DNA from 4 places in the Pseudomonas mosselii genome. Region 2 is predicted to be linked to each of the others. Evidence: riboswitches for the same ligand, from Rfam matches in the RefSeq annotation. Region 2 holds a riboswitch; each other region holds the start of a gene.
The links. A riboswitch is a leader RNA that binds a small molecule or an ion and turns the genes downstream of it on or off. The one in region 2 is predicted to bind cobalamin.

Region 1 (7,589 bases), 1.9 Mb from region 2:
GAGTTGGCTGCCATACGCGATCGGCTTGGCCAGGGCGGCGGTTTCCTGCAGGGCCGCTGTCAGGTCGAGGCGAGCGATGCGCGGCCAGCGCTGGCCAGCGTGCAGGTACAGCGACTCCTCGGCGCTGCTGATCGACAGGTCGCAGCGCCCGTCGCGCTCGCCCTCGTCGCGCTGTTTCTTGCTCATGTGCCGTTCCAGCGCCACCAACTCACCCTGCCAGGCGGCAGCGGCGAGCAGGCCGACGTTGCTGGCTGTGCCGTGCCAGTAGGGCGCCTCGTTGTCGCCCTGCAACTGGTTGAAGCGGTCGATGCAGTCGACCCAGCGCTCGAGGGCCGGGCGCAGGAACTCCAGGCGCGGGTTGTTGATCATCAGGCCTTGCATGCTGCGCTCTCCTTGTCATTGTGATCCGGGTCGGCCGGGTGATGGCTATGTGATATCACTGCTCTGAGTGTGGCACAAGCTGGTGAATCGGCCATTGATCCAGGCCAGATCGGCCCTCGCTCGATTGACGCTCCCGGTGCAACCCTCTAACCTTCGCGGCGTGCTTCAGGTGCCCCGCGAGCTGCGGTTCGGCAGGGTGAAACTGGGAAGCCGGTGGGCGCCAGTAGGCGCGAGTCCGGCGCTGCCCCCGCAACGGTAGATGAGTCGACGGCTACGCAAGGCCACTGGATGTCCATGTCCGGGAAGGCGCGTAGCCAGGGCCTGCGCCCGCTCATGAGCCCGGAGACCGGCCTGTCACTGCCAAACGGCATCACGGAGGGTGATGCGCGGTGCGATGTGGCCCTTGCCATGCCTCCTGCGCGCTCCTCGTCTGCCTGCCTTTTACCTGTCGCCGCCGCTGCGACAGCCTGCGGAGACCCCTGATGAGCGAATCCATCGAACGCGACGAACGTCACCTGGCGCGCATGCAGCGCAAGAAGGCGATCATCGACGAGCGCATCGCCAATTCCCCCAATGAATGCGGCCTGCTGCTGGTGCTGACCGGCAACGGCAAGGGCAAGAGCAGCTCGGCCTTCGGCATGCTTGCCCGCGCCCTTGGCCATGGCATGCAGTGCGGCGTGGTGCAGTTCATCAAAGGCCGCAACAGCACCGGCGAGGAGCTGTTTTTCCGCCGATTTCCCGAGCAGGTGCGTTATCACGTGATGGGCGAGGGTTTTACCTGGGAAACCCAGGACCGCCAGCGCGACATCGCCGCTGCCGAGGCCGCCTGGGCGGTGTCGCGGCAGTTGCTGCAGGACCCCTCTATCCAGTTCGTCGTGCTCGATGAGCTGAACATCGCCCTCAAGCACGGCTACCTGGACCTCGACCAGGTGCTATCGGATATCCAGGCGCGTCCGCCGATGCAGCATGTGATCGTCACGGGGCGCGCTGCCAAGCCGGAGATGATCGAACTGGCTGACACCGTCACCGAGATGGGCATGCTCAAGCACGCCTTCCAGGCCGGTATCCGCGCGCAGAAGGGCGTCGAACTGTGAGTGAGTCGCGCCAGTGTCCCGCCGTGCTGATCGCGGCCCCGGCCTCGGGCCAGGGCAAGACCACGGTCACTGCCGCCCTGGCCCGCCTGCACCGCAACCTCGGGCGCACGGTGCGGGTGTTCAAGTGCGGGCCTGACTTTCTCGACCCGATGATCCTCGAGCGCGCCAGCGGTGCACCGGTCTACCAGCTCGACCTGTGGATGATCGGCGCCGAGGAGAGTCGCCGCCTGTTGTGGGAAGCGGCGGGCGAGGCCGACCTGATCCTGATCGAGGGCGTGATGGGCCTGTTCGACGGCACGCCGTCGAGCGCCGACCTGGCGCGCCACTTCGGCGTGCCGGTGTTGGCGGTGATCGACGGCACGGCCATGGCCCAGACCTTTGGTGCCTTGGCTCTAGGCCTGGCGCGCTACCAGCCCGACCTGCCGTTCGCCGGGGTGCTGGCCAACCGGGTCGGCAGCCTGCGTCATGCGCAACTGCTCGAAGGCAGCCTGACCGAAGGCCTGCGCTGGTACGGCGGGTTGTCCCGCGAGCGCGGCATCGAGCTGCCCAGCCGTCACCTTGGCCTGGTCCAGGCCAGCGAGTTGAACGACCTGGATGCACGCCTGGATGCCGCCGCCGAAGCCCTGGGCGCCAGTTGCGATGCCGCGCTGCCGCCACCGGTCCGTTTTGCCGAGCCTGAGCCTGTGAATGTGACTGCGTCGCTGGCCGGGGCGCGCATCGGTGTGGCCCGCGATGAGGCCTTCGCCTTCACCTATGGCGCCAATCTTGACCTCCTGCGTGGCCTCGGTGCGCACCTGGAATTCTTCTCGCCGGTGCATGACCGCGAGCTACCCGTGGTGGACAGTCTCTACCTGCCCGGCGGCTACCCCGAACTGCATCACCAGGCGCTGGCCGCCAACGCGCCGATGCTGGAAGCGATCCGCGCCCATCATGCCGCCGGCAAGCCGTTGCTGGCCGAGTGCGGCGGCATGCTCTACCTGCTCGACGCGCTGACCGACGTGGCGGGCGAGCGCGCCACGCTGCTGGGCCTGCTGCCGGGCGAGGCGACCATGCAGAAGCGCCTGGCGGCCCTGGCCCTGCAGGCGGTCGAACTACCCGAAGGCACCCTGCGAGGCCACACCTACCACCACTCGCTGACCAGCACGGAGCTTGCGCCGATCGCCCGCGGCCAGAGCCCCAACGGCGGTCGGGGCAACGAGGCGGTCTATCGTCTGGGGCGTCTGACCGCCTCCTACGTGCACTTCTACTTCCCCTCCAACCCCGACGCGGCGGCGGCGCTGCTGCGACCATGAGCCGACACGCCTACAGCGAAGCCGAACGCCAGGCCATCTACCGGGCCATTGGCGAACGCCGCGACATGCGCCATTTTGCCGGGGGCGAGGTGGCCCCCGAGTTGCTCGGACGCCTGCTCGCCGCCGCCCACCAGGCGCCCAGCGTGGGCCTGATGCAGCCGTGGCGGTTCATCCGTATCAGCCAGCGTGCCTTGCGCGAGCGGATCCAGGCGCTGGTGGAGCAGGAGCGGGTGCGCACCGCCGAGGCCCTGGGCGAGCGCTCCGATGAATTCATGAAGCTCAAGGTCGAAGGCATCAACGACTGCGCCGAAGTGCTGGTGGCCGCGTTGATGGACAAGCGCGAGGCGCATGTCTTCGGCCGCCGCACCCTGCCCGAGATGGACCTGGCCTCGCTGGCCTGCGCCATCCAGAACCTGTGGCTGGCGGCACGCGCCGAAGGGTTGGGCATGGGCTGGGTATCGCTGTTCGACCCCGAGGCCCTGGCCGAACTGCTGGGCATGCCCGCGGGCGCCAAGCCCATGGCGGTGCTGTGCCTGGGGCCGGTGACCGAGTTCTATCCGGCGCCGATGCTGGTGCTGGAAGACTGGGCCGAACAGCGGCCCTTGAGCGAGATGCTGTACGAGAACCATTGGGGAGAGCGTCCATGAGCGTGGCCTTGCTGACCGTGGCGGGCGTGGCCCTGGATGCGCTGCTGGGCGAGCCGCGCCGGCGTCATCCGCTGGTGGGCTTCGGCAACTTCGCCTCGCGCCTGGAGCAACGTTTCAACGCCGGTGGGCGCGGCTGGCGCAGCCATGGCGTCACCGCGTGGTTCCTGGCGGTGGTGCCGCTGACCCTGCTGGCGCTGATCCTGTCCTGGCTGCCGTACATCGGCTGGCTGGTGGATGTGCTTGCGCTGTACTGCGCCCTGGGCCTGCGCAGCCTGGGCGAGCATGTGCTGCCGGTGGCCCAGGCCTTGCGCCAGGGGGACCTGGCCGAGGCGCGGCGGCGTGTCGGTTGCCTGGTCAGCCGCGAAACCCGCGAGCTGGACGAGCCCGCCGTGGCCCGGGCGGCCACCGAGTCGGTGTTGGAAAACGGCAGCGACGCGGTGTTTGCCGCGCTGTTCTGGTTTGTCGTGGCCGGTGCGCCGGGGGTGGTGCTGTACCGCCTGAGCAATACCCTGGATGCCATGTGGGGCTATCGCAACGAGCGCTTCGAACGCTTCGGCTGGTGCGCGGCGCGCATCGACGATGGGCTGAACTATATTCCCGCCAGGCTGGTGGCGCTGACCTATGCGCTGCTGGGCAAGACCCGCCTGGCCCTGGCCTGCTGGCGCAACCAGGCGCCGCTGTGGGATAGCCCCAACGCCGGCCCGGTGATGGCCGCGGGTGCCGGCGCGCTGGGCGTGGAGCTGGGCGGCCCGGCGGTGTATCACGGCGAGCTGCATGAACGACCGCGCCTGGGTGAGGGGCCGATGGCCGACGCCCAGGCCATCGAGCGCGGCTGGAGCCTGGTGCAGCGCGGCGTGTGGTTGTGGGTGCTGTTGATCTGCGTGGGAGCCTATCTGAATGCTTGAACACGGTGGCCGCCTGCTGCGGGCGGTGAAACAGTACGCCATTCCACGGGAGCAGTGGCTCGACCTGTCCAGCGGTATCGCGCCATGGTCCTATCCGATACCGCCGATTCCGCTGGAGGCCTGGGCCCGTCTGCCGGAGACCGAAGACGGCCTGGAGACGGCGGCGCGAAAGTATTATGGCGCGCAGCCGTTGCTGGCGGTGGCCGGCTCCCAGGCGGCGATCCAGGCCTTGCCGCACCTGCGCCCGAGCGGGCGGGTCGGGGTCCTGTCGCCGTGCTATGCCGAGCATCCGCATGCCTGGGCACGGGCAGGGCACACGTTGGTCGAACTGGACGAGACCGAGGTCGAGGACGTGCTCGACAGTCTTGACGTCCTGGTGCTGGTCAACCCCAACAATCCCACCGGCCGTCGGGTAACCCGCGAACGCCTGCTGGCCTGGCATGCGCGTCTGGCCGAGCGCGGTGGCTGGCTGCTGGTGGACGAAGCCTTCATGGACAATACGCCCGAACACAGCGTGGTCGAGCAGGCCGGGCAACCTGGCCTGATCGTGTTGCGCTCGTTCGGCAAGTTCTTCGGCCTGGCCGGTGTGCGGTTGGGCTTCGTCGTCGCTCAGACGGATGTGCTGCGACGTCTGGACGAGGCACTCGGGCCCTGGGCCGTCAGCGGCCCGACCCGAGTGCTGGGGCAGGCCTGTTTCGCCGACGACGCGGCGCACCTGGCGCAGATTGCCCGTTGCGCCCAGGCCAGCCAGCGCCTGGCCTCGTTGCTCGACGGCGCGGGCCTGCCACCCAGTGGCGGCTGCGACCTGTTCCAGTACGTGCGTGATGAGCGCGCCGCGCACCTGCATGACTTTCTCGCCCGCCGCGGCATTCTGGTGCGCCTGTTCGATCAGCCGCCCGCGCTGCGTTTCGGCCTGCCCGCCACGGCCGCCGACGAACAACGCCTGGCCCAGGCCCTGGCGGACTACCAGAAGGAATCGGCATGACCACCCTCATGGTGCAAGGCACCACCTCCGATGCCGGCAAGAGCACGCTGGTGACCGCCCTGTGCCGCTGGCTGCTGCGCCAGGGCATCGCCGTGGTGCCGTTCAAGCCGCAGAACATGGCGCTCAACAGCGCCGTGACCGCCGACGGTGGCGAGATCGGCCGCGCCCAGGCGGTGCAGGCCCAGGCCTGCCGGCTGGCGCCGCACACCGACATGAACCCGGTGCTGCTCAAGCCCAACAGCGACACCGGCGCCCAGGTGATCGTCCATGGCCGTGCGGTGACCAGCATGAACGCCGTCGCCTACCACGACTACAAGGCCATCGCCATGCAGGCGGTGCTGGCGTCCCACGAGCGCCTGAGCGAAGCCTACCCGGTGGTGATGGTCGAAGGCGCCGGCTCCCCGGCGGAGATCAACCTGCGTGCCGGCGACATCGCCAACATGGGCTTCGCCGAGGCGGTCGACTGCCCGGTGATCCTGGTGGCCGACATCAACCGCGGCGGCGTGTTCGCCCACCTGGTCGGCACCCTGGAACTGCTGTCGGCGAGCGAGCAGGCGCGGGTCAAGGGCTTTGTCATCAACCGTTTCCGTGGCGACATTGCCTTGCTGCAACCGGGCCTGGACTGGCTGGAGCAGCGCACCGGCAAGCCGGTGCTGGGCGTGTTGCCCTATGTCACCGACCTGCACCTGGAGGCCGAGGACGGGATCGATACCCGCCAGGGGGCGAAGGGCGAGCGCGTGCTCAAGGTGATCGTTCCGGTGCTGCCGCGAATCAGCAACCACACCGACTTCGACCCGCTACGCCTGCATCCGCAGGTGGACCTGCAGTTCATCGGCCCTGGCCAGCCGATCCCAGCCGCCGACCTGATCATCCTGCCCGGCTCCAAGAGCGTGCGCGGCGACCTGGCGCAACTGCGCGAGCGTGGCTGGGATACCGCCATCGCCCGGCACCTGCGCTACGGCGGCAAGCTCATCGGCATCTGCGGTGGCCTGCAGATGCTCGGCGAGCAGGTGCATGATCCACTGGGCCTGGAAGGGCCCGCCGGCTCCAGTGCGGGCCTCGGCCTGCTGGCCTACAGCACCGTGCTGGAGGCCGAGAAGCAGCTGCGCAACGTGGCCGGCACGCTCGATCTCGAGCAGGTTCCGGTGTCGGGTTACGAGATCCATGCCGGGGTTACCCACGGTCCGGCGCTGGAGCGTCCGGCGGTGCTACTGGCCGATGGCCGCGCCGACGGGGCCATCAGTGCCGACGGGCAGATCCTCGCCACCTACCTGCATGGCCTGTTCGAGGGCACCCAGTCGTGCGCCGCGCTGCTGCGCTGGGCGGGTCTGGCCGATGTGCAGGCCATCGACTACGAGGCCCTGCGCGAACGCGATATCGAGCGCCTGGCCGACCTGGTCGAGCAGCACCTGGACACCGCGCGTCTGCGCCAACTGTGTGGAGTCGTCTGACATGCGCAGCCTGATCCTCGGCGGCGCCCGTTCGGGCAAGAGCCGCCTGGCCGAGCAACTGGCCGAGACCAGCGGCCTGCCGGTGACCTATATCGCCACCAGCCAGCCGCTGGATGGCGAGATGAATGAACGCGTGCGTCTGCACCGCGAGCGCCGTCCGGCCCATTGGGGGCTGGTGGAGGAACCCCTGGCGCTGGCTGATGTGCTGTACGCCGAAGCCGCCGAAGGGCGCTGCCTGCTGGTGGACTGCCTGACCCTGTGGCTGACCAATCTGCTGATGCTCGAGGATGACCTGCGCCTGGCGCAGGAGCGCGATGCGCTGCTCGATTGCCTGGAACAGCTGCCGGGCACCCTTGTCCTGGTCAGCAACGAAACCGGCCTGGGCGTGGTGCCCATGGGCGAACTGACCCGTCGCTACGTCGACCTGGCGGGCACGCTGCACCAGGCCGTGGCCGAGCGCTGCCAACGCGTGGTGCTGACTGTCGCTGGTCTCCCTCTCATGCTCAAAGGACCTGCCCTATGACCCAGATGTGGTGGCGTGACGCCTGCCAACCCCTCGACACCGCCGCCATGGACCAGGCCCGCGCTCGTCAGCAGCAGCTGACCAAACCGGCCGGCTCCCTCGGCCAACTCGAAGGCCTGGCGATACGCCTGGCCGGCCTGCAAGGGCGCGAGCGTCCCAGCCTGGAGCGGATCGCCATCACGATCTTCGCCGGCGACCATGGCGTGGTGGAGGAGGGCATCTCTGCCTACCCGCAGGCGGTGACCGGACAGATGCTGCGCAATTTCGTCGGCGGTGGCGCGGCGATCAGCGTGCTGGCGCGCCAGCTGGAC
Region 2 (7,589 bases):
GGCCGGTCGGCCTGGCTGTGGTCGCCGTGGTAGCTGGCCCGCGAGGTGCCGGCCAGGGTTTCGGCAGCCGCCAGCATGCCGCCTTGAAACTGGTAGTAATCGTTGGAGTCAAGCAGGTCGTGCTCGTGGTTGTCCTGGTTCTGCAGCACCGCCTGGACCTGGGCCAGGCGCTGGACGAACGCGGCGCGGGCCGGGGTGCCTTCGTCAGCGACGCCGTAGGCGTAGCCACCATGGTTGAGGTAGACCTCGGCCAGATCGTCGCGACTGTGCCACAGGCGACCATCGATAGCGTTCTGCACACCCGCCCCGTAGGCGCCAGGTTTGGCACCAAACACCCGCCAACCGGCCTGTCGCGCTGCCTGCTCGGCCTCGACTCCGGCCTCGAGCAGCGCTTGGCGCTCGGCGCGCACCCGCGCGGCCAGTGGATTCTGGTCGTCCGGTTCGTCCAGCGCCGCCACCGCCTGCACGGCGGCGTCGAACAGGCGGATCAGGTTGCCGAAGGCATCGCGGAAAAAACCCGATACCCGCAGCGTCACGTCCACCCGCGGCCGGTCGAGCAGGCTCAGCGGCAGGATCTCGAAGTCATCGACCCGTTGGCTGCCGGTGGCCCACACCGGGCGCACGCCCATCAGCGCCATGGCCTGGGCGATATCGTCGCCGCCGGTGCGCATGGTCGCCGTGCCCCACACCGACAGGCCCAACTGACGCAGGTGATCGCCGTGATCCTGCAGATGGCGCTCAAGGATCAGGTTGGCCGAGGCGAACCCCAGGCGCCAGGCCGTGGCGGTGGGCAGGTTGCGCACATCGACGGTATAGAAGTTGCGCCCGGTGGGCAGCACGTCCAGGCGGCCGCGGCTGGGCGCGCCGCTGGGCCCGGCCGGGACGAAACGCCCGGCCAGGGCCGCCAGCAGGCCATCGATCTCGGCGCCGCCGCAGGCATCGAGGTCGGGCGCGACCTGCTCGATGAGCGTGCGCAGCACCGCGCGCACCGCCTCCCATTGCGCCTCGTCCGGCAGCGCCACCGTGCCCATCTGGGCCTGCTCGATCAATGACAACGCCAGCAACTCCAGGCGCTCGCGAGTATCGCCACAGGTTCGCCAGAGGCTGGCGTCGAGTTGCGTCAGCAGGTCCGGGCGCGGCCCTTCCCAGGCCTGCCCCAGGTCGCAATCCAGCGGATCGAAGCCCAGCGCCAACGCCTTGGCCAGCTCGCGGATCAGGCTGGCGTTACCGCCCCTGCCATCGCCCCGCGCCACCCGCAGCAACGCCAGCAGCGTATCGCTGCGCAAACGCCCCTGCGGCGACTGGCCGAACACGTGCAGGCCGTCGCGGATCTGCGATTCCTTCAGGTCGCACAGGTAGGTGTCCAGCCGCGGCAGCCAGACCGCCGCGTCCTCCATCTGGCCTTCGAGCTGCAGTTCGCGGTCGATATGGTGGGTCTTGACCAGTTCGAGGATGTCACGTTGCAGCTCGCGGGCACGGCGTGGGTCGAGCAACTGCGCCTCGTAGTATTCATCGGCCAGTTGCTCCAGGTGGCGCAGCGGGCCGTAGGTCTCGGCACGGGTCAACGGCGGCATCAGGTGGTCGATGATGACCGCCTGGGTGCGGCGCTTGGCCTGGGCGCCCTCGCCCGGGTCGTTGACGATGAATGGGTAGATGTTGGGCAACGGGCCGAGCAAGGCATCCGGCCAGCACTCGGCGGACAGGCCCACGCCCTTTCCCGGCAGCCATTCCAGGTTGCCATGCTTGCCCACATGGATCACCGCGTCGGCGGCATAGCCGTTGCGCAGCCAGAAGTGGAACGCCAGGTAGCCATGGGGCGGCACCAGGTCCGGGTCGTGGTATACGGCGCTGTGGTCCACCTGGTAGCCCCGCGCCGGCTGGATGCCGACGAAGGTCAGGCCGTAGCGCAGGCCGGCAACCATCATGCGCCCACTGCGGAACATCGGGTCCTGCTCGGGCGGCCCCCAGCGCTCCAGCACGGCGCGTTGGTTGGTCTCGGGCAAGGCGGCAAAGGCGCGCTGGTAATCGGCCAGGGCCAGGCTCTGGGCGCAGGGGCGCTGGTCGAGATGGTCGAGGTCGTTGGTGACCCCGCCGAGCAACTGGTGAATCAGCTCAGTGCCGGTTTCAGGCAGGCCAGCCACTGGGTAACCCTGCGCCTGCAGGGCCTCAAGGATATTGAGCGCCGCGCCCGGCGTGTCCAGGCCGACGCCATTGCCGATGCGCCCGTCGCGGGTCGGGTAGTTGGCCAGCACCAGGGCCACGCACTTTTCCTGGTTGTCCAGGCGCGCCAGGGTCACCCAGCGCCGTGCCAGTTCGGCGACGAAGTCCATGCGTTCGGGGTGGGCCCGGTAGCAGACCACATCGGACTGGCTGCGCTCGCTGCGCCAGGCCAGGTCCTTGAAACTCACCGGCCGGGTGATGATACGCCCGTCCAGTTCCGGCAAGGCGATGTGCATCGCCAGGTCGCGGGCGCCCAGGCCCTGCTCGCTCTGCTCCCAGCCAGGCTGGTTGTCCTGGGCGCAGATCGCCTGCAGCACCGGCACATCGCGGCGCAGCGGACGCAGGTTGGGTTGCTCGGGGCTGGACAGGGCAAAGCCTGTGGTGTTGATCACCACCTCGGCCTGCACCTCGTCGAGCCAGGCCTCGACCTGGTCCAGGCAGGCGCGTTCCTTTAGGCTGGCCACGGCAATGGGCAATGGATTCAGCCCGCAGGCCTGCAGGCGCTGGCAGAACACATCGATGAACGCCGTGTTGGCCGCCTGCAGGTGCGAACGGTAGAACAGCAACGGCGCCACCGGATGCTCCGGATTCCACTCGGCGTACCAGTCCTCTAGGCGCGCCGTGGCCTTGGCCGGGTGATAGACCGCCGTGCGCGGCAAGGGCTGCGGCTCATCCCACGGGTAATCACAACCCAGCCATTGGCTGGCCAGGCAGTTGAACAGGTTAACGGCGTTGGCCTTGCCGCCCTGGCGCAGGAAGTGCCAGAGGCGCTCGGCCTGTTCGCCGCGGACCGTGCCCAGGTCGGTAAGCTCAGGATCGGGGCGGTCGTCGCCGGGCACCAGGATCAGCTCGACCCCACGCTCCGCCAGTTCGACCAGTTGCTCGACACCATAGCGCCAGTAGCCGACGCCGCCATGCAGCGACACCAGGATCACCTTGGCATGGCGCAGCACCTGGTCGACATACACGTCGACCGAGGCATGGTTCTGCACCTGCATCGGGTTGGCCAGGCGCACGCTGGGAAAGTGCGCCGGCAGCTGCTCGGCGGTTTCGGCGAGCAGCGCCAGGTGTGAATCACCGCTGCAGAGGATCACCAGGTCGGCGGGGGTCTGGCCGAGGTCGGCGATGCTGTCGTCCGGCACGAAGCCGCCGGGTTGGGTCCGCAGCAGGTGCATGGATCAGGCGCCCAGGGCCTGGCGCAGGCGCGCTTCCAGCTGTGCGGCGTCCAGCGCCTGGCCGATCAGCACCAGGCGGGTGATCCGTGGTTCATCGCTACGCCAGGCGCGGTCGAAATGCTTGTCGAAGCGGGTGCCCACCCCCTGGATCAGCAGACGCATCGGCTTGCCGGGAATCGCGGCGAAGCCCTTGGCGCGCAGGATGCCGAACTCGGTGACCAGCTGGGTCAGGGCGTCGAGCAGCAGGCTCTCGTCGGACTCGGGCAGATCGATGGAGATCGAGTCGAAGGCGTCGTGGTCATGGTCGTCATGGTCATCGCCGTCGTGATGCGAGTCGTGATGGGTACGGCGACCATCGATATGCACCTCGGACTCGGCGCCCACGCCCAGCAGCACTTCCAGCGGCAGGCGGCCGCTGCTGGCCTCGATCACCTTGACCGCCGGCGGCAGCTCCTCGGCCACCTCGGCACGGACCTTGGCCAGGCCCTCGGCGTCGATCAGGTCGGCCTTGTTCAGCACCACCAGGTCGGCACTGGCCAGCTGGTCGGCGAACAGCTCGTGCAGCGGCGACTCGTGGTCGAGGTTGGGGTCGAGCTTGCGTTGGGCATCGACCTGCTCCGGGTAGGCGGCAAAGGTGCCGGCGGCCACGGCCGGGCTGTCGACCACGGTGATCACCGCGTCGACGGTGCAGGCGTTGCGGATTTCCGGCCATTGAAAGGCCTGTACCAGCGGTTTGGGCAAGGCCAGGCCGCTGGTCTCGATAAGGATGTGGTCGAGGTCGCCGCGACGGGCCACCAGCTCGCGCATCACCGGGAAGAACTCTTCCTGCACGGTGCAGCACAGACAACCGTTGGCCAGCTCATAGACGCGGCCGTTGGCCTCTTCCTCGGTGCAGCCGATGCTGCACTGCTTGAGGATCTCGCCGTCGATGCCCAGCTCGCCGAATTCGTTGACGATCACCGCGATGCGGCGGCCCTGGGCGTTGTCGAGCATATGGCGCAGCAAGGTGGTCTTGCCCGAGCCGAGGAAGCCGGTAACGATGGTGACGGGAAGCTTGGCCAGTGTTTTCATGTCGCGATGCCCTTGGCAGCAATGGCGCGGGCATGCAGGACGACAGCCACGGCCCTGCCGGCCTGGCGCGTTCGCCACCGGATCACCCCGCCCGGTTGAAAGTCGAAAACGTCACGAGGCAGGTCTCCTGGCTCGCACCGCTGCGGCTCGCTGGCCGGTGGGCCGGCGCCTTCCCGCGCGCCTGCGCAGTGGCTGTGCCGAACCCTTCAGTGCTTACAGTTGCGGGGGCAGCCGCGGCTTGTACCGCGTTCCCGTCTTAGCTCGGGCCAACGCCCGAGAACCTCGCAGCGGCAAGGCTACGCAGTGCCTGCCTGGCGGTCAACCGCCATGGCGATTGACGCGGGCCCGGCCCCGTGATTTGCTAGCGCATTGCGTTCAGGTGCCCCCGACGGGGGTGAAACGGGAAACCGGTGCGTCGCGCCTCCATTGCTAAGGAGCCGACAAGGCCGGTGCTGCCCCCGCAACGGTAAGCGAGAGAAGCGTCCGAACCACTGTGCCAACAGTAAGGCATGGGAAGGTGACGCCCCACGGAGTCCTGCTCCACCTCGCCAGCCCGGAGACCGGCCTGACACGTGCTCACAGTACACCCCGCGGTGGGCGGGCGTCGTCGTATCACCTGGGCCAATCGTGCCCGGGGTCGTCGCGCATGTCCGTTGCCACAACAAAAGCAGCAGAGGAACGCGTCATGCCCATCACCAGCGCCAAACACAGTATCGCCACCCCCGTCAGCCTCAGCCAGCGACTGATCGTCGCGGTCGGCGCCAGCCTGCTGGGCCTGTGCCTGGTGTACTTCGCCGGTTTCTCGCACATCGAGGCAGTGCACAACGCTGCCCACGATACCCGCCACAGCGCCGCCTTCCCTTGCCACTGAGTAAACCCGCATGATTACGCGCATCGCCCGTACCGCGGGCTTCAGCGGCCTGCTCGCGGCCCTGCTGCTGACCCTGCTGCAAAGCTTCTGGGTCACCCCACTGATTCTCCAGGCGGAAACCTACGAGTCCGCCGCCCCGGTCGCCGAACACCATGAACACGGCGACGCCACCGCGCCCCACGAGCATGAGCACAGCGCCGAAGCCTGGTCGCCGGAAGACGGCTGGCAGCGCGTGCTGTCCACCACCGGTGGCAACCTGGTGGTCGCCGTCGGTTTCGCCCTGATCCTGGTCGCTCTCTACGGCCTGCGTGAACCGAACCGCGTGGCCACCGGCGCGCTGTGGGGCCTGGCCGGCTTTGCCGTGTTCTGCCTGGCGCCGACCCTGGGCCTGCCACCGGAACTGCCCGGCACCGCCGCCGCCGACCTCGGTCAGCGCCAGACCTGGTGGATCGGCACCGCAGCGGCCACCGCCGCCGGCCTGGCATTGCTGGTGTTCGCCCGCCACTGGCTGTTCAAGGCGCTGGGTGTCGCTCTGCTGGTAATCCCGCACCTGATCGGCGCGCCACAGCCGGCCGTGCATGAAAGCCTGGCGCCGCAAGCCCTCGAGACCCAGTTCAAGATCGCTTCCTGGCTGACCAACGCCGCGTTCTGGCTGGCCCTGGGCCTGCTCAGCGCCTGGCTGTACCGTCGCTCCAGCCAGGCCTGATGCGCGATCTGCCTGCTCAGCCGGCGTTGTACGCCGGCTTTGGCTGTCGCCGCGGCTGCCCGGTCGAGACCCTGGCGGTATTGCTGCGCCAGACCCTCACCCGCAACGCCCTGCCCCTCTCGGCCCTGCGCGGCATTGCCAGCATCGAGCCCAAGGCCCGAGAGCCCGGCCTGCTGGCACTGGCCGAACGCCTGGGGCTGCCGTACATCTGTTTCGATGCCGCGCATTTACTGGCTTTCGAAGCGCAGCTCAGCCAGCGTTCGCCCACGGCGTACGCGCAGACCGGCTGCTGGGGCGTCGCCGAAAGCGCCGCACTGGCCCTGGCCGGCGATAACGGCCGCCTGCACGTGCCGAGGCAGGTCCTCGGCAGCGCTACCCTGGCTCTGGCCATCGGCGGATAATCCGCCACTCTTCTATACAAGGAACCCCCATGACGGTCTATTTCATCGGCGCCGGCCCCGGCGATCCCGAGCTGATCACGGTCAAGGGCCAGCGCCTGATCCGCCAGTGCCCGGTGATCGTCTATGCCGGCTCCCTGGTCCCCGCCGCCGTGCTGGAAGGTCACCAGGCGCACACGGTAATCAACAGCGCCGAACTGCACCTGGAGCAGATCGTCGAGGCGATGCGCCAGGCTCACGCCAACGGCGAGGACGTGGCGCGCGTGCACAGCGGCGACCCCAGCCTTTATGGCGCCATCGGCGAACAGATCCGCCACTTGCGCGAACTGGATATCGACTACCAGATCGTCCCCGGCGTCACCGCCACCGCCGCCAGTGCCGCGCTGCTCGGCTGCGAGCTGACCTTGCCCGATGTGGCGCAGACCGTGATCCTCACCCGCTTTGGCGACCGTTCGCCAATGCCGGCCGGTGAGCAACTGGCCGACCTGGCCCGCCACGGCAGTACCCTGGCCATCCATCTGGGGGTGCGCCACCTGGCCCGCATCGTCCAGGAGCTGCTGCCACACTATGGCGTCGACTGCCCGATAGCGGTGGTCCATCGCGCCACCTGGCCGGACCAGGACTGGGTCAAGGGCACGCTGGCCGATATCTGCGAGCGCGTTGCCGCCAAGGATTTTCGGCGTACCGCGCTGATCCTGGTCGGTCATGTGCTGGGAGACGCGCCATTCGCCGACTCGGCCCTGTATCGCGCTGGTCACGCCCACCTTTACCGTCCAGGCACGTGAAGCGATTGCCGACCGGGGCGCGGCGTAGCACACTGGGTTTTCCAACTGGAAGGAAACCAAGACCATGCTCGAATTGCGCCCCAACTGCGAATGCTGCGACGCCGACCTGCCGGCCGAAAGCCCAGATGCGCTGATCTGCTCGTTCGAGTGCACCTTCTGCCGAGCCTGCAACGACCGGCACTTCCACCACCGCTGCCCGAACTGCGGCGGCCAGCTGGTTGCCCGCCCCTCCCGCGCCGGCAAGGTGCTGGACAACAATCCCGCCTCGACACAGCGTGTGCACAAGCCGCACGCGCCCTGCGCCTGAACCTCGTTTGTAGGACTTTTCTACAGGTTTGTGCAGGTTTTTCAACACACCTATAC
Region 3 (7,589 bases), 940 kb from region 2:
TTGGACCAAAGTGGACCATGCTTGAGCGCAATTGCAGGGTTGGAGGACAAAGGTGGCTCCGGTTTCCCACGGGGCTCACGGAATTATCCTCCCATGTTACCTACGTTCAGGGGGCAGTCTGCTCCAGCGCCTGCAGGTCGTCCTCGACTTGTTGCATGCGCTCCTGCACCAAGGCCTGGACCTTGGCGTCGCTGGCGCTTTCGCGCATCAGCGTGGTGAGCTTCTCGCTCAGGCGCTTGCCTTCCTCGCTCTGGCCCAGTTCCCTGGCCTTTGCCGGATCGCGGGTGGCCTGAACGATAAGGTCGAACTCAGCATCGCTGAAGTGCTCTTCGCTGTAGAGCCTGAACAGGTCACGGCGCTGGTCGTCGACGGTCAGGTGCTTGCGCAGCACGTCCTTGATCTTGTCCTGGGGCACCTGCGCATGGGTCATGGCCAGCAGCCCGGCCATGCGCTCGATGTTGTGGTCGTAGGCTTCCTGCAGGGGCAGGTTGGCGAGGATCTTTTCCTCGCGGCTGGGCTTCTGGTCGCAGGCGGCGAGGGCGGCGAGCAGCAACACGGGGAGCAGTAGACGGGGCAGGCGGGGCATGGTGGGGCCTTGGGCACGGTAAGGCCTGGGAGTGTACTGCAATCCCGTGATCGAGGAATCAGCGTTGCAGCGGATTGCGCAGGCGTACCCAGAGGATCGCCGGCAGGGCCATCAGCAACCATTTCAGGTAGCGGTTGACTTCGTAGTGTTCACAGGCCACGCCGATGAGGGTGCAGACCACCACCACGGCCACGAACTGGATCATTCTTTCCATCAGCAGGTTTCCATCATTGCAGGGGCCGGACGGGCCGCGGGGCGCACTGTAGCAGGAGACGCAGGTAGCGCAGGTCGGCATGCCACACGGCGTAACACTTTTGCGCCACCGTTGGGCGCCAGGTTGGCTATTGTGCGGCAATCCCGACAGCCAAGGAAGGTAACCCCATGACCCTCTACAAAGGTGGCTGCCTGTGCGGCCGTATCCGTTTCACCGCCAGCGGCGAGCCGCGCTTTCCGCATACCTGCTCGTGCGGGCAGTGCCAGCGACATTCCGGCAGCCTGACCCTGTGCTGGGTGGAGTTCGACAATGCGGCGGTCGTCTGGACCGGGGAGGGTGGCCTGCCTGCGCTGTATCGCTCGTCCGAGGGCTCCAGCCGTGCGTTCTGTGCCACCTGCGGCAGCTCCCTCGGGGCCATCGACGATGCGCCGACGGTGGCCTTGCTGCTGGGCTGCTTCGATGCCAAGGGCGTCCAGGCCCTGCGCCCGACCTCGCATTCGTTTCGGGCTTGTCGGCCGCGCTGGTGGAAGGTTGGATAAGGGGTATCATGCGTCCCACTTCCCCATGCCGCTCAAGGACGACCGCATGCTGCAACGCAACAGGATGGTGCCCGAACTGATCGTCAGCGACCTCGATCGCAGCCTGGATTTCTGGGTTTCGTTGTTGGGGTTCGAGATCGCCTACCAGCGTCCGGAGCAGCGCTTTGCCTACCTCGACCTGCAGGGCGCGCAGGTCATGCTCGAGCAGTTCGACGCCGACGACCACTGGCTCACCGGCCCCCTGGAAAAACCCTTGGGGCGGGGGATCAATCTGCAGATCGACGTCGTGGCGGTCGCGCCGCTGGTCGAACGGCTCGAGCGCCATCGCTGGCCGTTGTTCCAGGCGTGCGAGGACGTCTGGTATCGCGCCGATGCCATTGAAGTGGGGCTGCGCCAGTTTCTGGTCCAGGACCCGGATGGTTACCTGCTGAGGTTGGCGCAACGGCTGGGCGAGCGTCCTGCACGGTCGGGCCTGGGGTAGAATCCACGGCTCGTCCCTCTTGCCGAAACTGCCCATGCCCGATTGGACCCTGCACCAGGCCACAGACGCCGATGCCGCTGACACCGTGCACTTTGTCGATACGGCACGACGAGGGTTGTTTGCGCTGCTGGCCGACTCGCCCTTGCCCAAGGACCTGGCGCGATTCAGCGAGACCTATGTCGATGGCCAGGGTTGCTTTCTCATTGCCCGTGCCCAGGGCCGGGTGATCGGAAGCGTCGGCTACCTGCCATACGATCATCGCTTCCCTCAACTCGACTACCATGCCTGCCGCACGGTGGAAATCGTCCGCCTGTTCGTTACCCCCGACCACCGCCGTCACGGGCTAGCCAGCGCGCTGTTCTCGGCATTGCGCGAGGAGGCCCGGCAGGCCGGTGTCGAATGCCTGTACCTGCACACCCATCCCTTCCTGCCCGGGGCGATCCGCTTCTGGCAGCGCCATGGCTTCGGCACGGTGGATATCGAGGCCGACCCGGTCTGGCAGACTACACACATGGCGCTCAGGCTTGTCTGAAACCTGTAAGAAATCGCCTAGGCGTCCGGCAAATCATTCCAACTTTCGCGCACAGCGCTCAACACCGTGTTCATTTCCATTCCCGCTGTATTCGCCTACCGTCTCCTTCCACCCCCATCACAAGGAGATCACGCATGCCTGAGCTTGCGTTGTACAAGGTGAAATTGCTGGACGAATTCGAGGCCCGCGAGGACGACTGGAGCTTCAGCCACTTCGAGCGCCGCCTGACCCAGGTCAAGCCTGCCGCCAACTACCAGGATGCCAAAGGCATTATCAAGGCCGCCCACCTGGCGAACAACTGGCCGAAAACGGTCCGGCGCTACCTGCTGAGCAACTACCGATTCCACGGCAATGTCAGCAGTGAGCTGACTGAAACCTTCGTGCAGGTGCTGGCGGGCATGACGCCGTTGGAGCTGCAGGCGTGGAGGTTGCCGCCTGCAGGATACATGGGCTGAGATGCAGGCTGTAACCTCTGCTCAGCGCTATGACAAACGATGCTGGGGTCGCGAAGCGGCTCCAGCCCTTTCAGGCGCGAAACCGCAGTATCCGCGCCCCATCATACGGATCGATCAGGTAGTGGGCCTGAACCCCGAATGTCGCCAATATCCGCTCCGGTGTCAGCACCACCTCCGGTATCCCCAAGGCAACCAACCGTCCTTGGTCAAGCACCGCCAACCGGTCACAAGTCAACGCCTGGTTGAGATCATGCAAGGCCACCAGGGTCGTCACCGACAGCGCTTGAACCTGCCGCAGCAGGCTCAGTTGATGCTGGATATCAAGATGATTGGTCGGCTCGTCCAGTAGCAGTACCTGCGGCCGCTGGGCCAGGGCCCGGGCGATGTGCACGCGCTGGCGTTCGCCGCCGGACAGCTCGCCCCACAGGCGCCGACGCAGGTGGCCGGCGTCGGCGTCGGCCAGGGCCTGCTCGACGATGGCACGGTCGTCCGCGCCGAACGGCGCCAGGGCCGACAGCCACGGCGTGCGGCCGAGGGCCACGGCGTCGTAGACGCTGATGGCGTCCAGGGTATCGGCCTGCTGTTCGACCAGCGCCAGGCTTTGCGCAACCCGGCGACGCGGCATGCGCTCCAGCGCCTCGCCCAGCAAACGCACGCTGCCGCTGCTGGGCGTGCGCAGGCCGGCGAGCAGCTTGAGCAGGGTTGACTTGCCCGATCCGTTGGGGCCGACCACACCGAGGGTCTCGCCGGGCATCACGCTCAGGTCGATGTCTTGCAGCACTTCGCGGCCGCCCAGGCGCAGGCCCAGCCCCTCGCAGACAAGCGGGGCGTTGGCGAGGGCGGTCATCACGGTCATGGACGCCCCCGGCGGCTGACCAGGATCAGCGCGAACACTGGCGCGCCGATCAAGGCGGTGACCACGCCCACCGGGATCACCTGGCCGGCGATCAGGGTCCGCGAGAGGATGTCGGCGACAATCAGGAACAACGCACCGCCCAGCGCGCTGGCCGGCAGTAGGCGGCTGTGCCCGGGGCCGAGCAGAAGGCGCAGGGCGTGGGGGATGACCAGGCCGACGAAGCCGATGGCACCGACGATCGAGACCATCACCGCAGTCACCAGCGCCGTGCAACTGATCAGCAACAATTGCGTGCGCCGCACCGGCACGCCCAGCGAGGCCGCCGAATCGGCACCGAAGGTGAAGGCGTCCAGCGCCCGGCGGTGCCACAGGCACACCGCCAGCCCGAGCACGGCCACCGGCAGCGCTAGCCAGACCGACGGCCAGCGCACGCCGCTGAGGTTGCCCAGCAGCCAGAACAGGATGCCCCGGGCCTGTTCGGCGGTGGCCGACTTGGTGATCAGAAAGGCCGTCAGCGCGTTGAACAGTTGCGAGCCGGCGATGCCGGCGAGGATCACCTGCGCATTGTCGTGTCGGCTGCCGCTGGCCCGCGACAGCACCAGTACCAGGGCGAACGCGGCCAGCGCACCGATGAAGGCACCGGCCGACAGCGACAGCACCGCGCCGCCCAGGCCGAACAGCCCCACCGCCACGGCACCGGTCGAGGCGCCTGCCGACAGGCCCAGCAGGTACGGCTCGGCCAGCGGGTTGCGCAGCAGCGCCTGGAGGATCACCCCGCAGGTCGCCAGCCCCGCGCCACAGGCGGCGGCCACCAGGGTGCGCGGCAGGCGGTAGTTCCAGACGATGCCGGCGTCGATGGGGTCGAGCGCATGGCCGGCCTGCCACAGCTGGTTGGCCAGTACCTGCCAGACCACCTCGGCGCTGATCCGCGTCTCGCCGATGGCGATCCCGGCGAGCATGGCCAGGCACAGGGCGAGCAGCGCGAAGGCGCTGATGGGCAGCAGGCGGTTCATGGCTGTGGTGCTTTACCGCTGGCGAAGGCGCTGGACAGCACTTCCAGGCCACGGAACAGGCGGATGCCGGCCTGCATGGCGTCGGCGTCGAGGACGATGATCCGCCCCTGCCTGACCGCGTCCATGTTGCGGGTCACCGGGTCGCTGCGCAGGAACTCGAGCTTTTTCCGGTAGTCGTCGGCGGGGTAGCGGCGGCGGTCCATGCGCGCGACGATCAGCCAGGTGGGGTTGGCCCTGGCCAGGGTCTCCCAGCCCACCGCCGGCCATTCTTCGCTGGACTCCACCACATTGCGTACGCCGAGGGTCTGCAGCATGAAGTCGGCCACGCCCTGGCGACCAGCGACGTAAGGGTCGACCTTGAGGTCGGCGCTGGAGAACCAGAACAGCGCGCTGGTGTGACTCAGGTCCTGGCCGGCCAGGCGTTGCCGGGCCTGGTCCAGCTGGCCCTTGAGCTCGGCATTGAGGTGTTCGCCGCGATCCTGCACGTCGAAGATCTCGGCCAGCTGACTGACGCTCCTGTAGATGGTGTCGATCCTGAACGGCTGCAGGCGGGTACCGTCGGCGCCCACCAGGTTGTCCTTGCCTTCGCAGTCCGAGGGCAGCAGGTAGGTGGGGATGCCCAGCTCCGCGAACTGTTCGCGGGTGCCGACCGCGCCCTGGGCGCCGACCATCCATTCGAACTGCGCGGTCACCAGCTGCGGGCGCTTGCCGACCACCGCCTCGAAGCCCGGCTCGTTGTCGGCCAGGCGCTCGACCTTGTCGTTCTGCGCCTTGAACTCGGGCAGCACGTTGTTGAACCACAGCGAGGTGCCCGCCAGCCGCTCGCCCAGGCCCAGGGCATAGAGCAACTCGGTGCCGGCCTGGCCGATGGTCACCACGCGCTGCGGGGCCTGGGCGAAGGTCTGCGGCAAACCGCAGTTGTCGACGGTCAACGGGTAGCGGGTGGCGTCGGCGTGGGCCAGGCCCGCCAGTGACAGGCCGGCGAGCAGGGTGGCGAGGCGGTACGGCATGGTGGGGCGATCTCCTGTCGGGTGGTGCACGGAATGGCCCACGGACAGGCATCGCCAAGCGTCGCGCGGCAAGCACGCGGCCAGGGGCGGATGACCATCCCGGACACCCCGCCGGTTGGTGAATGCGTGCCGGCAGGTCTCCTGACTGGTGCGTCCTGGCCGGCGCCGGCCTTCCCGGGTCGGCAGACCCAGTGGCATCGATGGCGCAGGCTCGGCACCTACAGTTGCGGGGGCAGTTCCCTTTGGCCCGCCCTCGGCGCGCCCGGGATTCCCTTTTGATTCCGTGTGGAAACCGGCGGGCGGCATGGTAGACCATCGGGCCATCGGGTGAAAACGCTTTTACAGGTACTTGAGCCAGGCGATGTCGCGCCGCCGGGCCTTGAGCCGGGCGAAGCCGCGCACCGGCAGGTACAGGGCGATCGCCAGCAGCACCGCGACCAGCCACACCGCGCCGATGCCGTCGAAGCCGAAATGGCTGCCCTGGTTCAGGCCGAACAGCCCCACGCAGGCCACATACAGCAGCTTGAGCACATATAGGTGCAGCAGGTAGAAGAACATCGGCGCGGCGCCGAACACTGCCAGCGGGCCGATCCAGCGGGCGTCGCCGGCCCGCTCGAAAGCGCGCAGCAGCAACAGGCCGACGCCCAGGGTCAAGGCCAGGAACAGCAGCGACGGCGGGTATTTGGTGATGTTGAAGAAGCTCATCAACGTCTGCCCGACGTTGGCGTAGAAGGCCCACGGCGCCTCGCCGTAGCCATTGAGCAGGCGCAACACGACAAAGCCGAGCAGCAGCATCATGCCGCCCAGCAGCAAGCGCTGCTGGCGCTCGCCGGCATCGCTGCCGCGGCCGAACCAGGGGCCGAGTCCGTAGCCCAGGGCGATCACGCCGATCCATGGCAGCACCGGGTAGGAGGTACGCAGGCGCAAGCCGTCGGGCAGCTCCAGCCAGCTGCGCTCGTGCAGGATCGCCCAGGGTACATGCAGCGCCGAGTGCGGCGCGAAGTGCAGGCCATCGAGCAGGTTGTGGCCGGCGACGATCAGCGCGCCGAGGGCCAGCAGCAGCGGGCGTGGCAGCCACACCAGCAGCGACAGGGCGATCATGCTCAGGCCGATGGCCCAGATCACCTGCAGGTAGATCACGCTCGGTGGCAACTGGAAGGTCCAGGCGAAGTTGACCAGGCTGAGCTCCAGCAGCACCAGGAACAGGCCGCGCTTGAACAGGAACGTCGCTGTATCGCCCCGGCCTTGGTGCTTTTCGCCGTAAAGCCAGGCCGACAGTCCGGTGAGCAGCACGAACACCGGCGCGCACAGGTGCGCCAGGGTGCGGCTGATGAAGAGGCTGGGGTCGGTCGCGTCGATGGTCATCGGGTCGCTGACCTGACGGTGCAGGAAGAAGGTTTCGCGCACGTGGTCCAGCAGCATGAACAGGATCACCAGGCCGCGCAGGGCGTCGATGCTGTGCAGGCGTTGGCTGGGGAGGGCGGTCGGGAGGCTGGTCATCGAGGAGGGTCGCTGGCAGAGGTATCATTCAAAAGAAATGTTATTTTATTTCATTTGTTTGTGCCTGGATACAGCCATGCGCTGGCACTCCGCTTGAATCAGCCCTGAATCAGTGGTCCCAGCCGCTCGGCCAGGGCCTGGACCGTCGCGCTCACCTTGGGCAGATGTCCACGGTTGCGACGCCAGGCCAGGTTGATCGGCAACCCCTCCATTGCGTACTCCGGCAGCACTTGCTGCAACGTCCCGGCGTCGAGCTGGCGCTGCACCAGCCAGGTCGGCAGTTGGGCAATGCCGTGCCCGGCGCTGATGGCCAGGGCCTGCCCCTCGGCATCGCCGATGGCCAGGCGGCCCGGCATCGGCCGCAGCTGCGCCAGGCCCGGACGGGCACCGGCGAAGTGCAGGG
Region 4 (7,589 bases), 1.0 Mb from region 2:
ACGGCCATTGCGCCAAGGGCCAGTAACGGCCCTTGCGCGATTCGTAGAGCGTGAAGTGCCGCGCGGCAAGGAAGAATTCCGGCGCCGTGCCGGCCTCCGGCGGCTGGCCGCGAAAGTCCCTGGCCAGGGTCAGGTGCGGGCGGTACTCACGGTTTGCCGCCTCCACGCCCAGGGGCAACAGCGCCTGTTGCAGGCCATACACCAGTTGCAGCAGCGCTGCGGGTGCCTGCTGCGCCTCCAGCACCAGCGCGCTGGCCCGTGGCCAGACCTGCAGAAGGTCGAGCAGCAAGCGTGGCGGTGCGACCGGCCGCCTGAGCTGATCGACCGCCGAGCAGATCGCCGGCACCTGCTCGGCGTCCACGTCACCGAGAAACAGCAAGGTGACGTGGAAATTCTCCGCTGGCACCGGTTTGCCGCTGCGCAGGTTCAGGCTTCGACGCCACTGCGCCAGGGCGCGGCATTGTTCGTCGCTGACCGGCAAGGCGAAGAACAACCGTTTGAACGGCGCGCCGCTGGGGCGCTGATCCTGGACCATTGGAGTCTCCCTGGTAACGGTTCGCGTCATCGAGTGTAGCGTTCTGCCCACGCAAAACAGCTACATAAACTGTTGAATCGTTTGCGCAACCTGTCAGCCATTGCACCTAAGTCGGCCAGACAAGACGTAACAATAAGTACAAACCCACGCCACGATTGTTTATGCTGGCGGGCTTACGCCATGGCGCATGGCCATTTTTCGACAAGTAATCGTCCATGAAAATTGCACTCGTACTGATCTTCGTCCTCTCGATCGCCTATGTTCACCTGCGCGGTCGGGTTCGTCACAAGCTGACACGCCAGCTGGGCGACCACTCCAGCTTCCTGGCCCCGGTCAACGCCTTCCTCTACCTGTTCTCCAAGCATCCGGCCAAGCCGTACCTGCCGGTCAGCGCCTTCCCCGAGTTGCAGGTGCTGCAGGACCACTGGCAGGAAATCCGCAAGGAAGGCCAGCAGCTGCTGCAGGCCGGCGAGATCAAAAAGTCCGACAATTATGACGACGTCGGTTTCAACTCGTTCTTCAAGACCGGCTGGAAGCGCTTCTACCTGAAGTGGTACGGCGAGAGCCACCCCTCGGCGATGACCCTGTGCCCACGCACCACCGAGCTGCTCGCCGGCATCGGCACGGTCAAGGCGGCGATGTTCGCCACCCTGCCGCCGGGCGCCAAGCTGGTGCGCCACCGCGACCCGTACGCCGGCTCCTACCGCTACCACCTGGGCCTGGACACGCCCAACGACGATGGCTGCTACATCGACGTGGACGGCGAGAAGTACTCCTGGCGTGACGGCGAGGGCGTGGTGTTCGACGAGACCTACATCCACTACGCGGCCAACACCACCGAGCACAACCGCATCATCCTGTTCTGCGACGTCGAGCGCCCCCTCAAGTACCGCTGGGCCGCAGCGTTCAACCGCTGGTTCAGCCGCAACGTCATGGCCGCCGCCGCCGCGCCCAACGATGCCAGCGACAAGACCGGCGGCATCAACCGCCTGTTCACCCGCATCTACAAGATCCGCGAGCGCGGCAAGGCGATGAAGAAACGCAACCGCACCCGCTATTACCTGGAGAAGTGGGCGGTGGTCGCGGCGCTGGTGCTGGTGTTCATCTATATCTGACCTGCCACTGTCTATCGGCCGCCCCACGCCCCTGTGGGAGCGGCCTTGTGTCGCGAAAGGGCCGCAAGGCCGCTTCTACCAAGATCACCTACACCTCATCCCCCCGCCAAACATCGACTAGCCTGATAGCTCCTGTTGCCAACCTGACAAGGTGAAGACGATGAGCATGATGGACTGGGAAGCCTACCGTAAGCAGTTGATGGCCGGCATCGGCGATCTCAAGCAACTCTCTCCCGATACCGTGGCCGGCTACATGACCGCCAGCGGCGCCGGGGCCAAGACCAACCACCTGGACGCCAAGACCCGCGAGCTGATCTCCCTGGCCGTGGCGGTCACCACGCGCTGCGACGGCTGCATCGCCGTGCATTCGCAGCAGGCGGTCAAGCACGGCGCCACCCGCGAAGAGATTGCCGAGGCCCTGGGCGTGGCGGTGGCGATGAATGCCGGCGCCGCGCTGGTCTACTCGGCCAGGGCGCTAGACGCCGTGGGCAAGGCCGACGCCTGAGCAGGTTGCGGCGTGGGCGCCCTTGCGCGCGGGCGCCGCGACACCCAGACTTGGCGCCTCAGCCCGTGCAGGAACCACCATGATCCAGATCCGCCCCATGACCCCGGAAGACTTCGAGCGCTTCTGGCCGACCTTCCAGGCCATCGTCCAGGCCCGCCAGACCTACGCCTTCGACCCCGCCCTGGATTTCGACCAGGCGCGCCGGCTGTGGCTGGAAACCCCGTTGCGCACACTGGTGGCCGATGAAGACGGCGTGCTGCTTGGCTCCTACTTCCTCAAGGCCAATGCCGCCGGCCCCGGGGGACATGTCGGCAACTGCGGCTACATGGTCTGCGAACAGGCACGCGGCCGGGGCGTGGCCAGGCTGATGTGCGAGCACTCGCAGAAGCTGGCGCGCCAGGAGGGCTTCCTGGCCCTGCAATTCAACTCGGTGGTAGCGAGCAACGAGGTGGCCGTGGCGCTTTGGCACAAGCTCGGTTTCGAGACCGTCGGGCGACTGCCCAAGGCATACCGCCATGCCGAATTGGGCCTGGTGGACTGCCTGGTGATGTACAAGTGGCTGGCCGATGAGCCGGTCGTGGAAAAACCGGCGCTGCTGATCGGGCGCAAGAACATCGAGGCGCGGGTGTCGCGCCGACGCGGGCGATAAGAGGCAGCTGAATCCATCGCGGGCCTGCCCCGCGACGGAATCAGCGCAGGCTCAACCGATCAGAACGCCAACCCCACCTTCACCCCAAACTCGTCGCGCTTGAGCTTGGTGTTGTCGGCCACCGGCGTATCCTCGTCCAGCTTGTATTCTGTACGGGTGTAGTACGCCCCCACCTGCACCGGCATGCCGCCCTGCTGGTTCATCAGCAGCGTGACCTCCGCATACGGGTTGGTGCGGTCCTTCATGTCGACGCTGTCGCTGCCGAAATCATCGACTTTGAGCCGCGCGCGGCCATCAATGGTGTGGCGCGCGCCCACCTCCACGCGCAGGGTCGACGCGTCGAACTGGTGGTTGTAGCCCAGCGCTGCCTTGGCGAACGGCGACTTGTAGGTCAGCCGTGTATCAAGATCGTTGATCTCGGGCTCGAAGCGGGTCCAGCTGTACCCGCCGCCCACCGTCAGGTCGACGAAGTTGCGCGCATCCAGTGCGGCGCGCCAGCCCAGGTCGAGGTCGGCCTGGGCTTCCTTGAGCTTGTTGTCGTTCTTCTTGCCATACTTGGCCTCGGCACCGATCTGGTAGATGAACCCGGATTCGGCGGTCATCTTGTTGCCGAACGTGGCGAACACACCGCCCTGGCCCATGTGTTCCTTGTCCGATTCGCTTCCTCCCTCGAACTTGAACTTGTCGTAGGACCCCAGCAAGCCGAGGGTGAACAGCGGGTCGGTACTCGGTGCCGCCGTGGCAGCCAGAGGGGCACCGAGCAGGGCAAGCAGGCAGGCGTGGCGCAGCAGGTTACGGGTAAACATTCGCAAAAGTCTCCATGACGTGAATGAATGGCGAACGACCGGTTCGAGACAACGGGCTTGGCAAAAGTTCGAAAAAATTTGGCAAACCGCTCTAAACCGCCCTGTCCGTCACAGTTTCCCCACCCACTCAAACGATTGACTCACTGCCCGTTCAATGGTCAGATGCGCGCCAGTTTCAGGTGTCCTGCGCCGCCGTGCGCAGGGTGAAACGGGAAGCCGGTGCGTCGTTGTCACGACAAGTCCGGCGCTGCCCCCGCAACGGTAAGCGAGTGAATCCTTCGACAGACCACTGTGCGCACGCATGGGAAGGTGAAGGCTTCATGCCCCTCGCAAGCCCGGAGACCGGCCTGAGGCGCTACTTGGCAACCCGCGGTGGGCGGGCGCAGGCCGGTATCCGCGTGCGCGCCTGCGTGCGCTTGACCGTTGCGTGTTTTCCACCGGGATCCATCTCTTCCTGCAGCAGTGGAACGACATGTCCCGAATCAACAAGCTTCACACCCTGGCGGCCTGCCTGGCCGTGTCCCTGCCGGCGCTGGCCGACGATCATGAAGTAACGCCCTTCACCCTGCCCTCCACGGCAATCACCGACACCCGCGAGCCACAGGCCATCGACCTGGCCACCCCGTCCCCGACCGGTTCGCGCCTGAACCTCAGCGCCCTGGACACCCCGGCCAGCACCAGCAGCCTGACCGAGGCGCAGATCCAGCAGCGCAACAACCTCACCGTGCAGGACGCCGTGACCCGCTCGCCGGGCCTTACCTTCATCGGCACGCCGGGCGACGGCGGCACCGGCCTGTCGGCCCGCGGCTTCACCGGGCAGAGTTCGGTGATGACCCTGTTCGACGGCTCGCGCCTGTACGCCGGTGCCGGCACCCTGACCTTCCCGGTCGATCCGTGGATGTTCGAGCGCATCGACGTGATCCGCGGCCCCGCCTCGGTGCTGTACGGCGAAGGCGCTACCGGCGCGGTGGTCAACGTGGTGCCGAAGCAGCCGTTCGCTGGCGAGATCCGCAACCACCTGCGTCTGGGCTACGGCTCCTGGGACCGCCAGCAGCTGGGCCTGGACAGCGGCGGCAGCCTGAGCGAGCGCCTGAGCTACCGCGTGACCCTCAACCAGCAGGCCGGCAACGGCTGGGTCGACCGCACCGACTCGCGCAGCCTGGCCCTGAGCGCCGCCCTGCGCTTCGATGCCAGCGACGACCTGAGTTTTACCCTCGCCCACGAACGCGGCGATGCGCAACCGGCCAACTACTACGGCACCCCGCTGATCGATGGGCACCTGCGCAGCAGCGTGCGGCGCAAGAACTACAACGTCAGCAACGACGAGCAGCGCTACCACGACGAGTGGACGCGCCTGACCACCGACTGGACCCTCAGCGACCGCGTCAGTGCCAGCAACCAGCTGTACTACATCAAGAGCCGCCGCCAGTGGCGCAATGCCGAGTCCTACACCTGGGACGCCGCCAACGGCGTGATCCAGCGCGGCAGCTTCCTCGAGATTCGCCATAACCAGGAGCAGCTCGGCGATCGCCAGAGCTTCACCTTCGACCATGGCCTGTTCGGCCTGGACAGCAAGACCGTGGTCGGCGCCGAGTACAACCGCATCCGCTTCAACGTCGACAGCAACTCGCCCTACCGTGATGGCGGCAGCGACCCGCTCGACCCGTGGCATCCGGCTCCGGGCGGCTTCCATAGCCTCAGCCCAACCCGCGCACAAACGCTGTCCAAGGTCGACACCTTCGCCCTGTTCGCCGAAAACCGCACCCAGCTGACCGACCGCCTCGCACTGGTCACCGGCATTCGCCGCGACCAGAATCACATCGACCGCGACGACCTGGCCAACAACAGCCGCAGCGACCGCAGCCTGCAGGGCGGCAACTGGCGCGCCGGCCTGGTGTTCGCTGTCACCGACGACCTGTCGCTGTATGGGCAGTTTTCGACCAGCGAGGACGGCGTCGGCGACCTGCTCACCCAGCGCCCGGACAAGCGCCTGGAACTGACCGAAGCGAAGCAGGCCGAGGTAGGCCTCAAGCAACGTTTCTGGGATACCCGTGGCGAGTGGACGCTGGCGGCCTATCACATCGTCAAGAAGAAGCTGCCGGTGTACAACCCGCTCACCCACGACAGCCAGCAGGCCGGCCAGCAGACCTCCGACGGCCTGGAGGCCAGCCTGGAACTGGCGCTGGGCAACCAGTGGCAGCTCTCGGCCAATGCCGCTTTGGTGCGGGCCAAGTACGATGATTTTCTCGAGGAAGGCGACAACGGCACGGTCCACGACCGCGCCGGCAACCGTCCGCAGGACGTGCCGCGACGCACCGCCAACCTGTGGCTGAGCAAAGGTTTCGGCCAGACCGTGGATGCCGGCATCGGCCTGCGCTACGTGGATGAGCGCTGCGCCAGCGCGGCCAACGACCAGCGCGTGCCGGGCTATACCGTGGTCGATGCCAACCTGGGCTGGCAGGTGCTGCCCGACGTGCGCCTGGGCCTGCAGTTGAACAACCTGTTCGACCGCCAGTACGCCCAGTCCAGCTACAGCGGCGAGCAATGGCTGCTGGGCACGCCGCGCTCGTATTTCGCCACGGTCGACTACCGCTTCTGAGGCGGACTCCAGCGTTCGTCGCACGGTGCTTGATCAGCACCGTGCCACCTGCTCGACTAGGGCCTACGCCTTCATCACAAGCAGCGTGCCATGACCGACATCCCGCCGATCCCCACCCCACCCGTGCACGCCCTGGATCAGTCGCGCACCTTGCTGTTCCTCGCCTACCCGCAGATGGGCCTGCTCGACCTCACCGGCGCGCAGACGGTCTTCTGGGCCGCGACCAAGGCCCGCGCCGCCCGCGGCCTGCCAGGTTACCGCCTGGTCACCGCCAGCCTCGAGGGCGGCCTGGTGCCGACCGCCGAGGGCCTGGCGGTAGGTACCGAGCCACTGGCGCCCTGGTTGCGCGAACCCTTCGACACCCTGGTGGTGCCCGGCGCGCCGGAGATCGTCCGCACCCTCCCCGATCATGCCGAGCTGGTTGCCTGGCTGGCCCAGGCCGCCCAACGCGCCCGACGCACCGCCTCGGTGTGCAGCGGCACCTTCCTGCTGGCCGCCGCCGGGCTGCTCGACGGACGCCGGGCCGCCACCCACTGGGCGATGTGCGATGCGCTGCACCGGCGCTTCCCGGCCATCGAAGTGGACGCCGAGTCGATCTTCGTGCAACAGGACCAAGTGTGGACCTCGGCCGGGGTCAGTGCCGGCATCGACCTGGCGCTGGCCCTGGTCGAGGCCGACTGTGGCCGCGAGGTGGCCATGCAGGTGGCCCGCGAGCTGGTGGTGTTCCTCAAGCGCCCCGGCGGCCAGGCGCAGTTCAGCGAACTGCTCAAGGCCCAGGGCGAGGACAGCGCCGCCTTCGAGGCCCTGCACCTGTGGCTCAACGAGCACCTGGGCGACCCGCGCCTGACGGTCGAGCGGCTGGCCGAGCAGGCCTGCGACGAGGTTGGCAACTTTGCCGTGATGTCCTGCCAGCACGCCATCCCCCTGGGCCGCTACGCCGGCAACAACGCCGCCGCCGAGCTGATCGGCGTGGCGCCGATGATCTACAGCCAGCCCAAGTATGTTACCTGCCTCGACCTCGGTGCCTGGGGCGCGGTGTACACCGAGGGTTGGGAGCGCACCGTCTCGCCACCGACGGACACGGCCGAGGCCAAGCAGCTCAAGCAGCAGATCAACTCGGTGTGGATCTATCCGCCGGCCGCGGATCGGGCGACGGCGCTGGCGGCGGCCGATCCACTGATTCCAGTGGCCTGACAGCCCCCCTGTTGCCTCGGCGGGTGCCGACGATGATGCCCTGCCCGCGCAACTGGCGCAGCAGCTCCAGGCCCGCCTGCTGGTGCTGCTCGCCCAACGCGCGCAGGCGCTCGCGCCCGCTGCCCGGCAGGCCCACCAACAATTGCCAGGCCAGCGGCGCCAGGCGGGCGAAACGCACCTGCAGGT

Region 1: linked by a shared signal. The riboswitch ahead of cobO (cob(I)yrinic acid a,c-diamide adenosyltransferase) and the one ahead of cobW (cobalamin biosynthesis protein CobW) in region 2 are both predicted to bind cobalamin.
Region 3: linked by a shared signal. The riboswitch ahead of K5H97_RS11380 (ABC transporter substrate-binding protein) and the one ahead of cobW (cobalamin biosynthesis protein CobW) in region 2 are both predicted to bind cobalamin.
Region 4: linked by a shared signal. The riboswitch ahead of K5H97_RS10930 (TonB-dependent receptor) and the one ahead of cobW (cobalamin biosynthesis protein CobW) in region 2 are both predicted to bind cobalamin.

The regions. Positions count from the first base shown of each region.
Region 1 is NZ_CP081966.1:1,520,851-1,528,439, forward strand. Features, by position in the region: gene K5H97_RS06820 (hypothetical protein) at 1-381, opposite strand, end outside; cobalamin riboswitch at 532-750, shown strand; gene cobO (cob(I)yrinic acid a,c-diamide adenosyltransferase) at 864-1,475, shown strand; gene K5H97_RS06830 (cobyrinate a,c-diamide synthase) at 1,472-2,767, shown strand; gene bluB (5,6-dimethylbenzimidazole synthase) at 2,764-3,414, shown strand; gene cbiB (adenosylcobinamide-phosphate synthase CbiB) at 3,411-4,319, shown strand; gene cobD (threonine-phosphate decarboxylase CobD) at 4,312-5,304, shown strand; gene K5H97_RS06850 (cobyric acid synthase) at 5,301-6,755, shown strand; gene cobU (bifunctional adenosylcobinamide kinase/adenosylcobinamide-phosphate guanylyltransferase) at 6,757-7,278, shown strand; gene cobT (nicotinate-nucleotide--dimethylbenzimidazole phosphoribosyltransferase) at 7,275-7,589, shown strand, end outside.
Region 2 is NZ_CP081966.1:3,388,637-3,396,225, forward strand. Features, by position in the region: gene cobN (cobaltochelatase subunit CobN) at 1-3,395, opposite strand, end outside; gene cobW (cobalamin biosynthesis protein CobW) at 3,399-4,466, opposite strand; cobalamin riboswitch at 4,567-4,766, opposite strand; cobalamin riboswitch at 4,828-5,049, shown strand; gene K5H97_RS15705 (CbtB domain-containing protein) at 5,152-5,337, shown strand; gene K5H97_RS15710 (CbtA family protein) at 5,348-6,043, shown strand; gene K5H97_RS15715 (cobalamin biosynthesis protein) at 6,043-6,444, shown strand; gene cobM (precorrin-4 C(11)-methyltransferase) at 6,474-7,226, shown strand; gene K5H97_RS15725 (DUF1272 domain-containing protein) at 7,291-7,533, shown strand.
Region 3 is NZ_CP081966.1:2,451,915-2,459,503, forward strand. Features, by position in the region: gene K5H97_RS11340 (hypothetical protein) at 107-586, opposite strand; gene K5H97_RS11345 (hypothetical protein) at 645-800, opposite strand; gene K5H97_RS11350 (GFA family protein) at 968-1,339, shown strand; gene K5H97_RS11355 (bleomycin resistance protein) at 1,386-1,820, shown strand; gene K5H97_RS11360 (GNAT family N-acetyltransferase) at 1,855-2,352, shown strand; gene K5H97_RS11365 (hypothetical protein) at 2,487-2,807, shown strand; gene K5H97_RS11370 (ABC transporter ATP-binding protein) at 2,878-3,663, opposite strand; gene K5H97_RS11375 (FecCD family ABC transporter permease) at 3,660-4,676, opposite strand; gene K5H97_RS11380 (ABC transporter substrate-binding protein) at 4,673-5,686, opposite strand; cobalamin riboswitch at 5,801-5,998, opposite strand; gene K5H97_RS11385 (DUF1624 domain-containing protein) at 6,026-7,186, opposite strand; gene K5H97_RS11390 (LysR family transcriptional regulator) at 7,285-7,589, opposite strand, start outside.
Region 4 is NZ_CP081966.1:2,353,567-2,361,155, reverse strand. Features, by position in the region: gene thpR (RNA 2',3'-cyclic phosphodiesterase) at 1-535, opposite strand, end outside; gene lpxO (lipid A hydroxylase LpxO) at 751-1,650, shown strand; gene K5H97_RS10945 (carboxymuconolactone decarboxylase family protein) at 1,811-2,155, shown strand; gene K5H97_RS10940 (GNAT family N-acetyltransferase) at 2,235-2,804, shown strand; gene K5H97_RS10935 (outer membrane beta-barrel protein) at 2,864-3,610, opposite strand; cobalamin riboswitch at 3,771-3,975, shown strand; gene K5H97_RS10930 (TonB-dependent receptor) at 4,083-6,209, shown strand; gene K5H97_RS10925 (GlxA family transcriptional regulator) at 6,300-7,403, shown strand; gene K5H97_RS10920 (HvfC family RiPP maturation protein) at 7,321-7,589, opposite strand, start outside.